2 regions of the Streptomyces sp. NPDC047315 genome follow, and region 2 is predicted to be linked to the other one. Evidence: riboswitches for the same ligand, from Rfam matches in the RefSeq annotation. Region 2 holds a riboswitch; the other holds the start of a gene.
The links. A riboswitch is a leader RNA that binds a small molecule or an ion and turns the genes downstream of it on or off. The one in region 2 is predicted to bind cobalamin.
Positions count from the first base shown of each region.

Region 1: linked by a shared signal. The riboswitch ahead of ABZ842_RS10275 (ABC transporter substrate-binding protein) and the one ahead of metE (5-methyltetrahydropteroyltriglutamate--homocysteine S-methyltransferase) in region 2 are both predicted to bind cobalamin.

Region 1 is NZ_JBEYTZ010000007.1:189,234-194,056, reverse strand. It holds gene ABZ842_RS10290 (DUF2017 domain-containing protein) at 1-91, shown strand, start outside; gene ABZ842_RS10285 (amino acid permease) at 435-1,892, shown strand; gene ABZ842_RS10280 (M67 family metallopeptidase) at 2,011-2,433, shown strand; cobalamin riboswitch at 2,469-2,631, shown strand; gene ABZ842_RS10275 (ABC transporter substrate-binding protein) at 2,665-3,675, shown strand; gene ABZ842_RS10270 (iron ABC transporter permease) at 3,801-4,790, shown strand; gene ABZ842_RS10265 (ABC transporter ATP-binding protein) at 4,787-4,823, shown strand, end outside.
Region 2 is NZ_JBEYTZ010000033.1:63,440-68,262, forward strand. It holds gene ABZ842_RS30865 (response regulator transcription factor) at 1-640, opposite strand, end outside; gene ABZ842_RS30870 (serine protease) at 794-1,543, shown strand; gene ABZ842_RS30875 (GNAT family N-acetyltransferase) at 1,620-2,162, opposite strand; cobalamin riboswitch at 2,462-2,662, shown strand; gene metE (5-methyltetrahydropteroyltriglutamate--homocysteine S-methyltransferase) at 2,833-4,823, shown strand, end outside.

The DNA of each region.
Region 1 (4,823 bases), on a different contig from region 2:
GCCGGACTCCGATCCGCGCAAACCGATGGTCATGGCGTACCTCTGGCTCGGGGTGCTCCAGGAGACCCTCGTCGAGACCCTGATGCCCTGACCGTCCTCGCCGCCCGCGCACTCGACCGTCCGTTCGGTCGTTCGCTCAACGGACGCTCAAATCCGAATAACGTTTCCGTCACCGCCCCGGGGTGCTTTGCCGCTCCGGGGCGCGTTTTGTCCGGTTCTCGCTGTGCAGTGCGCCACAATCGGCCCGATCGATCTTCGTCGCCAGCGTGATAGATCTTCACGACCGCCAGGGGCGCCACCCATGCCCCCGGTGGCGCTTGTACCGGCGGATCGCCGGTGGCACTCCATCCACATCCGGGGGGATCAGGAACCGGTCCGCAGCCGCACGCCGGGGGGCGGGCGACTCGGATCGGCATGGAGAAAGGGCGCACCACATGACGTCGGTGCAGATCGACGACAAGCACGACGGGCCGAGCGGACCGCCGCAGGGAACCGCCGCCGAGGACCAGGGTTACCACCGCGGACTCGGGGCCCGGCAGATCCAGATGATCGCCATCGGCGGTGCCATCGGCACCGGCCTCTTCCTCGGCGCCGGCAAGGGCATCTCCAAGGCCGGGCCCAGCCTCATCCTCGCCTACGCCATCGCGGGCGTGGTCATCTTCTTCATCATGCGGGCGCTCGGCGAACTGCTGATGTACCGCCCGGTCTCGGGGTCCTTCTCCGAGTACGCGCGCGAGTTCGTCGGCCCCTTCGCGGGCTTCGCCACCGGCTGGACGTACTGGCTGTTCTGGGTCGTCACCGGAATGACCGAGGTCACCGCCGCGGCCGAGTACATGACGTACTGGTTCGACATCCCGCAGTGGATCTCGGCCCTCGCCTTCACGATCGTCCTCTACCTGGCGAACCTGATCTCCGTGAAGCTCTTCGGGGAAATAGAGTTCTGGTTCTCCATGATCAAGGTCACCGCCATCGTCGGCATGATCCTGATCTGCGTCGGCATCCTCACCATCGGTTTCTCCGACGCCGGCGACACCGCCTCCGTCACCCTGCTGTGGGACGACGGCGGCTTCTTCCCCAAGGGCATCGGCGGCACCCTGATGACCCTCCAGATCGTGATGTTCGCCTTCCTCGCGGTCGAGCTGGTCGGTGTCACCGCCGGGGAGTCCAAGGACCCGGAGAAGAACCTCCCCAAGGCGATCAACACCGTGCCGTGGCGCATCGCCGTCTTCTACGTCGGCGCGCTGATCATGATCCTGTCGGTGGTCTCCTGGACCACCTTCGAGCCCGGCGTCTCGCCGTTCGTCGCCGCCTTCGACCAGATGGGCCTGCAGATCGGCGCCGGCATCGTCAACTTCGTGGTGCTCACCGCGGCGCTGTCGTCCTGCAACTCCGGGATGTACTCCACCGGCCGGATGCTGCGCGACCTCGCGCTCAACAGCCAGGGCCCGAAGGCCTTCACCAAGCTCACGCGGCGGGGCACCCCGTTGATCGGGACGACCTTCTCCGCCGGTCTGATGCTGATCGGCGTCTGGATCAACTACCAGTGGCCCGGCGACGCCTTCCACAAGATCGTCTCGTTCGCCACCATCTCCGGCATGTGGGCGTGGGTCATGATCCTGGTCAGCCACATCCTCTACCGGTCCAAGGTGGCCAAGGGCGAGGCCCCGGCCTCCCCCTTCAAGGCCCCCGGCGCGCCCTGGACGAGCTGGTTCGCGCTCGCGTTCATCGGCATGGTGATCGTGCTGATGGGCATCGACGAGGACGCCCGGATCTCGCTGTACGCGGCGCCGGTGTGGGCGCTGGTGCTGGGGGTGTCGTACCTGGTGCTGCGGGCGAAGAACCCGCAGGGCGCAGCCTTCACCAAGCGCAAGCGGACCACCGAGGACGTCTGACCCTCCACGACTGGCCTTCCACGACTGGCCGTCCACGATGTGGAACGGGGCCGGTCCGTACCCGACGGGGTGCGGACCGGCCCTTCCGTCATTCGGACGGGCGCATATCCTGATCGACATGCTGACCCTCACACAGGCCCTGTACGACCGGATCGTCGCGCACGCCCGTGCCGATCACCCCGACGAGGCCTGCGGCGTGGTCGCCGGCCCCGAGGGCAGCGGGCGACCCGAGCGCTTCATCCCCATGCTGAACGCGGCCCGTTCGCCCACCTTCTACGAATTCGACTCGGCGGACCTGCTGAAGCTCTACCGCGAGATGGACGACAACGGCGAGGAGCCGGTGATCGTCTACCACTCGCACACCGCGACCGAGGCGTACCCCTCCCGCACGGACGTCAGCTACGCCAGCGAGCCGGGCGCGCACTACGTCCTCGTCTCCACCGCCGACACCGACGACGCCGGGCCGTTCCAGTTCCGCTCGTTCCGGATCGTGGACGGCGAGATCACCGAGGAAGAGGTCCAGGTCGTTCCCACCTACTGACCTCGGTGCCGAACTGACCTGGTATTCCTAGACCTCGACAACAGAACACGGGCGGTGGGCCCCAGGAAGCCGGTGAGAGTCCGGCGCGGTCCCGCCACTGTGAGTGGAACGTTTCCCTCGCGCCGCACCGAGGACGGTGCGGCGCGGTGACACGTTCCATTAGCCAGGAACTGACTTGCCGCCCTTCTCCCACACCCAGGGGACGTGGAAATCCCCGGAGGAGGCTCACACATGTCCCGGCAGCCCCGGAAGCACCAGCCGGCCAGGCGCCGTCGCGCGCTCGTCGCCGCCACCGCCCTGCTCCCGCTCGCCCTCACGGCCACGGCCTGTTCGACCACCCCCGAACCCGACACCAAGGCCGGGCGCGCACCCGCCGCCGGATTCCCGTACACCGTCGACAACTGCGGCGTGAAGACCACCTACGACGCGCCCCCGAAGCGGGCCGTCGCCATGAACCAGCACGTCACCGAGATCATGCTGGCGCTGGGCCTGGAGAAGTCCCTCGTCGGCACCGCCTACCTCGACGACGCGGTCCTGCCGGAGTACCGCAAGGCGTACGAGTCGATCCCCGTGGTGGCCAAGGAGTACCCCTCCAAGGAGAAGCTCCTCTCCGTCAACCCGGACTTCGTGTACGGCGGCTACGGCAGCGCCTTCGACGCCAAGGACGGCCGCACCCGCGACGACCTGAAGAAGGCGGGCATCGACACCCGGCTGAACCTGGAGTACTGCACCAAGCAGCGCACCACCATGGACGACGTGTACCGCGAGGTCGACGAGGTCGCCCGCACCTTCGGCGTCGGCGACCGCGGGCAGAAGTGGATAGCCGACGCCCGCGCCGCCGTCGCGAAGGCCGAGGGCGAGCGCACGAAGGACGCGGCCCCGGTGCCCGTCTTCGTCTACGACAGCGGCGACAAGACCGCCTTCACCGTCGGCGGCAAGGGCATCGGCAACGAACTGATCAGCCGTGCCGGCGGAAAGAACGTCTTCGCCGACATCGACAAGAGCTTCGGCGACGCGAGCTGGGAGCAGGTCGTGGCCCGCAAGCCGGAGATCATCGTGATCTACGACTACGGCGCCACGTCGGTGGAGCAGAAGAAGCAGCGGCTGCTGAAGGACCCGGCGCTCAAGGACGTGCCGGCCGTCAAGAACAAGAAGTTCGCCGTCCTGCCGCTCTCCGACGCCGTCGTCGGCGTCCGCGCGCCGGACGCGATCGCCAAGCTGGCCCCGCAACTCGCCCGGTGACGGGGGCGCAGCCCGTGAAGGACGTGACCGCGGGCCCGCCGCAGGGCCCGCCCGCCGCAGCGACCCCGAAGACGGACGTCGCGCCGGAGCCGGCGGCCGGGACCTCCCGGCTCCGCTTCGGCGCGGTGGTGACCGGCCTGCTGCTGGCCCTGGCTGCCGCCGTGGTCGCGGCCCTCGCCCTCGGATCCGTACGCGTACCGCCCCGGGACGTCGTCGCGGCCCTGCTGCCCGGCGCGGAACCCAGCCCGCTGCGGACCGTCGTCGTCGACGTGCGGCTGCCCCGCGTCGTGCTCGGCGCCCTCGTCGGCGCCGGGCTCGGTGTCGTCGGCGTGGTGCTCCAGGCCCTGGTGCGCAACCGGCTCGCCGACCCCTTCCTGCTCGGGATCTCCTCCGGCGCGTCCACCGGCGCGGTCGTCGTGCTCACCCTCGGCATCGGCGTCACGACCGCCGTCGCCCTGCCCGCCGGCGCCTTCGTCGGGGCACTGGCCGCCATGGTCCTCGTGTACGCGCTGGCGCGCCGCGGCGGTTCGATGACCGGCACCCGGCTCGTCCTCGCCGGGGTCACCATCAGCTACGTCTTCACCGCCCTCACCACGCTCGTCCTCGTTGCCTCCTCCCGGCCCGAGCACTTCCGCGAAGCGCTGTTCTGGTCGCTCGGCGGCCTCGGCAGCGCCCGCTGGGACAGCCTGTGGCTGCCCGCCCTCGTCATCGCGCTGGCCCTGCCGCTGCTGCTGGCGCTCGCCCGCCCGCTGGACCTGCTGCTCGTCGGCGAGGAGGGCGCGACCGTGCTCGGCCTGGACGTGGCGCGCTTCCGGGCCGCCGTCTTCGTCCTCGTCTCGCTGGTCACCGCGGTCATGGTCGCCGCGAGCGGAGCCGTCGGCTTCATCGGGCTGATGGTCCCGCACGCCGCCCGGCTCCTGGTCGGCGCTGCCCACCGGGCACTGCTGCCGGTCGCTGCGCTGTGCGGCGCCGTCGCCCTCGTCGTCGCCGACCTCGGCGCCCGCACCCTCGTCGCCCCGCAGGACGTGCCCGTCGGGGTGCTCACGGCGCTGATCGGCGGACCGCTGTTCCTGTGGCTGATGCGCTCCCGCTACCGGGAAGGAGCCCCGGCATGACCGACGCGACCGCACCTGCACCCGCACAAGGCG
Region 2 (4,823 bases):
CGAGGCCGGGGACGGTGTCGATGACCGTCGGGGCGCCGAGTTTGGCGCGGAGCTTGCTGACGGTGATCCGTATCGCGTTGGTGCGGTAGCTGGTCCTCTCCTCCCAGACCTGCTCGATCAGGTCTTCGTTGCTCACCACGGCGCCGCTCGCCTGAAGCAGCACCTCCAGCACGCCGAACTCCTTGCGGGTCAGGGAGAGGAGCCGTCCGTGCCGGCTGGCCTGGCGGCGGGCGGTGTCCAGGACGAGGCCGCGGTGCTCGATCACCGGCGGCAGAGCGGGGTGCGCACGGCGCCCCAGGGCGAGGACCCGGGCCAACAGCTCGGCGTGGTCGAAGGGCTTGGGCAGGTAGTCGTCGGCCCCGAGCGCCAGTCCCGCGATCCGCTCGTGCACGGCGCCGGAGGCAGTGAGCATCAGCACACGGGTCAGCAGCCGACGCTCGACCACCCATCGGCACACGTCGTCCCCGTGGACCCCGGGCAGGTCGCGGTCCAGGACCACCACTTCGTAGCCGCCGGAGTCGAGCTTCGCCAGCGCCTGCGTCCCGTCGTGCGCCACGTCCACCGCGATCGCGTCGCGCCGCAGCCCCTCGGCGACCATCCGCGCCAGGAACTCCTCGTCCTCCACCACCAGTACCCGCATGGCTCCTTCCTATCGCAGCGCGCATTTCCGCAGCGTTTGCACGATCGGATAAGGCGACGAAATCCCCGTCCCGGATAGAACGGAGACCGGCCCGACCGCGCATCCAACGCACCCGCGGAAGGGCCCTGTGCGTCACCAGAGAGAAGGGTTTGCATGAAGCTCATCGAGAACCGGACGGGCCGGCGTCCTGCAATCGTCGGCTCCCTTGCGGCACTTGCCGGGGTGGTAGCCCTCGCGACTCCGGCGCAGGCCGTCGTCGGAGGGTCCGACGCTCCCGCGCCAGAATCCTGGATGGCCTCCCTCCAGACGAAGGACGGCGCGTTCTGCGGCGGCACGCTGATCGACAGCGCATGGGTCCTGACGGCATTTCACTGCGTCGGAAGCGGCATCGCGAAGGACGACATACGGATTCGGATCGGCAGCCTCACCACCGGCACGGGTGGCACGGTCGCCAAGGTCCAGCAGGTCATCAAGCACCCCGACGCCAACATCACGCCCGACGGCGCGTTCGCGGGGCCCGACCTCGCCCTGCTCAAGCTGGACAAGCCGGTGCCCAACCGGCCCGCCAAGCTCAACGCGAAGACGCCGCCGACCGGTACACCGGCACGGCTCTTGGGCTGGGGAAACGCGTGTGAGGTCGACTTCTGCGAACCGGAGAAGCTTCAGGAACTCCAATTGCCCCTGCGCCAGAAGGTCACCGACAAACTCCGCTTCGAGGACGACAGGTTCCGCGGAAGCGGGCCCGGTGATTCCGGCGGCCCGCTGGTCATCAAGTCCGGCGACGGCTGGCGGCTCGCCGGGGTCGTGTCGTCCGGTGGCCGCACCAGCACGTACGCCCTCTCCTCCTTCACCGACGTGGCGCAGTACCGGAAATGGATCGTCCGGAGCATGAAGCAGCACTGACGGGTTGCTCAAGAGCCACACCACGCGTAATCCGACCGGTCGCAGGGGGCGTCGCGCGAAATGACGCCAGGGCGGTTCAGCCGGTCGGTCGGTCGATTCGATAGACGAAGTGCTCGCGGTCGTCGGCGGGATTGTCGGGCTCCAACAACGCTTCGGCGTAGCGGTGGAGCCCGGCCTTCTCCAACATGCGCCAGGAGGCCCGGTTGGCCGCGTGGACGGGCACGACGATGCTCTTCGCGTCCGGGTGATCCGTCCAGGTGGCCGCGACGACGGCCCGGACGATCCGCGTACCGAGCCCCCGGCCGGTCAGCTCAAGGTCACCGATCAGATAGTCCAGGGTCATCGCCTGCTCGGGCACCTCGGCCTGGGACGCCAGGTCGCCGAGGTACTGCGGATAGTCCGCGACCCAGCACCGCTGCACCAGAGCGACCGGGGTTCCGTCGACGGCGACGAGGAGGTCCTCCGACGGCTCCTCGCCCCGGGCCGCCGGCCCGAAGTCGCGTGCGACCGCTTCCGGCGACGTCTCGTGGTTCCACCAGCGCGCGACGTGCGGCTGCAGGAGCCATTGCCGGAGCCGAGGGAAGTCGGATTCGTCGAGTCTGCGCCAGGTGATCGTCACGGGAAGCCTCACGGAGTAGCCGGCATCTGCGGCTGTTATCCCAGACGACCGCTCCTGGCGTCACCCGGATTTCAGCCCGCGGGGAGCCGCGGAAGCGCCCGGGCACGCCCTCGCCCCGATGCCGGGCCGCCTCGGCCCCACCGTCGCAGCGGCCCGGGCCGCGCGTGTGCGACCACGGGCTACCCCGCCCCCTGCCCCTTCACACACCTCGACCGCGTGTCTCATCCCACTGTCCGGATGATGGACGACATGCGGACCCCTTCGGGAATTGCCGCTTAGGGTGACCGGTGCAGCTGGTTCGTCCCGTCCGCCAGGCGGGTGCGTCGCAAGAGGGAACCCGGTGGGAATCCGGGACTGCCCCGCAGCGGTGAGCGGGAACGACCGCCGTCATACGCACTGGGCCCGAGGGGTCTGGGAAGCGACGGCCAGTAGGTGTCCGCCGGAGGTTCCGGCAGGCGTGCCCGCGAGTCCGAAGACCTGCCCGTTGCCCGTACGCGGACCGGTTCCGCATGCGGCCATCTCGGTGACCTCGTGGGCGGGTCGGCGTACACAGCTGAAGCGAACGACCGCGCACATGTCGCGCGTGGACCGTCCGCCGCTGGTGTCACCCTTCGCGTCCCCGTACCCGGTCACCGGGAACTCAGGGATTCATCTCGCGAAGGAGATCTCCGTGACAGCGAAGTCCGCAGCCGCGGCAGCACGGGCCACCGTGTACGGCTACCCCCGCCAGGGCCGGGGCCGGGAGTTGAAGAAGGCGATCGAGGGCTACTGGAAGGGCCGCGTCACCGCCGAAGCCCTCCGGGCCACCGCCGCCGAGGTGCGCCGCAGCAACTGGCAGGAGCTGGCGCAAGCCGGCATCGACGAGGTCCCCACCGGGGACTTCTCGTACTACGACCACGTCCTCGACACCACCGTCATGGTCGGCGCCGTCCCCGAACGCCACCGGGCGGCCGTCGCTCAGAGCGCGCTCGACGGGTACTTCGCGATGGCCCGGGGCACCCAGGACGTCGCCCCGCTGGAGATGACGAAGTGGTTCGACACCAACTACCACTACCTGGTCCCGGAGCTGGGACCGGACACCGTCTTCACCACCGACGCGACCAAGCAGGTCGGTGAGCTCACGGAGGCCCTCACGCTCGGGCTCACGGCCCGGCCCGTCCTCGTCGGACCCGTCACCTATCTGCTGCTCGCCAAGCCCGCCCCCGGGGTGGCCGCGGACTTCGAACCCCTCACCCTCCTCGACCGGCTCCTGCCCGTCTACGCACAGGTCCTCGCGGAGCTGAAGGCGGCCGGCGCCGAGTGGGTGCAGCTCGACGAGCCGGCGCTCGTCGAGGACCGCTCCCCGGCCGAGCTGAACGCGGCGAGCCGCGCCTATCGGGTCCTCGGCACGCTGACCGACCGCCCGAAGCTGCTGGTCGCCTCCTACTTCGACCAGCTCGGCGACGCCCTGCCCGTCCTCGCCAAGGCACCGATCGACGGACTCGCCCTCGACTTCACCGAGAACGCCGCGGCCAACCTCGACGCCCTCGCCGCCGCCGGCGGCCTGCCCGGCAAGCGCCTGATCGCCGGCGTCGTCAACGGCCGCAACATCTGGGTCAACGACCTCTCCAAGTCCCTGGCCACGCTGGGCACGTTGCTCGGGCTGGCGGACCGGGTGGACGTTGGCGCGTCCTCCTCCCTGCTGCACGTCCCCTTGGACGCCGCTCTGGAGCGGGACGTCGATCCGCAGATCCTGCGCTGGCTCTCCTTCGCCCGGCAGAAGACCACCGAGATCGTCACCCTCACCAAGGGCCTGACCCGCGGCACCGCGGCCATCGAAGGCGAACTCTCCGCCAACCGCGCCGCCCGCTCCTCCCGCGCCACCTCGCCCATCACCCGCGACCCCGACGTCCGCGCCCGCGCCGAAGCCGTCACCGACGCGGACGCCCGACGCTCCCGGCCCTACGGCGAGCGGACGGTGGCGCAGCGCGAACGCCTCGGGCTGCCGCTGCTGCCGACCACCACCATCGGCTCGTTCCCGCAGACCGACGAACTGCGGTTGGCCCGGGCCGACCTGCGGGCCGGCCGGATCGACACCGCCGGTTACGAGGAGCGCATCCGCAACGAGATCCGCGAGGTGCTCTCCTTCCAGGAGAAGACCGGGCTCGACGTCCTGGTCCACGGCGAACCCGAGCGCAACGACATGGTCCAGTACTTCGCCGAGCAGCTCACCGGCTATCTGGCCACCCAGCACGGCTGGGTGCAGTCGTACGGCACCCGTTACGTCCGGCCGCCGATCCTCGCCGGTGACGTCTCCCGCCCCGACCCGATGACCGTGCGCTGGACGACGTACGCCCAGTCGCTCACCGACCGCCCCGTCAAGGGGATGCTGACGGGCCCGGTGACGATGCTCGCCTGGTCCTTCGTCCGCGACGACCAGCCGCTCGGCGACACCGCCCGACAGGTCGCGCTCGCGCTGCGCGACGAGGTCGACGACCTCGAAGCGGCGGGGACGTCCGTCATCCAGGTCGACGAGCCGGCGCTGCGCGAGACCCTGCCGCTGCGCGCCGAGGACCGGCACGCCTACCTGGCCTGGGCCACCGAGGCGTTCCGGCTCACCACCAGCGGCGTCACCCCGGGCACCCAGATCCACACCCACATGTGCTACGCCGAGTTCGGGGA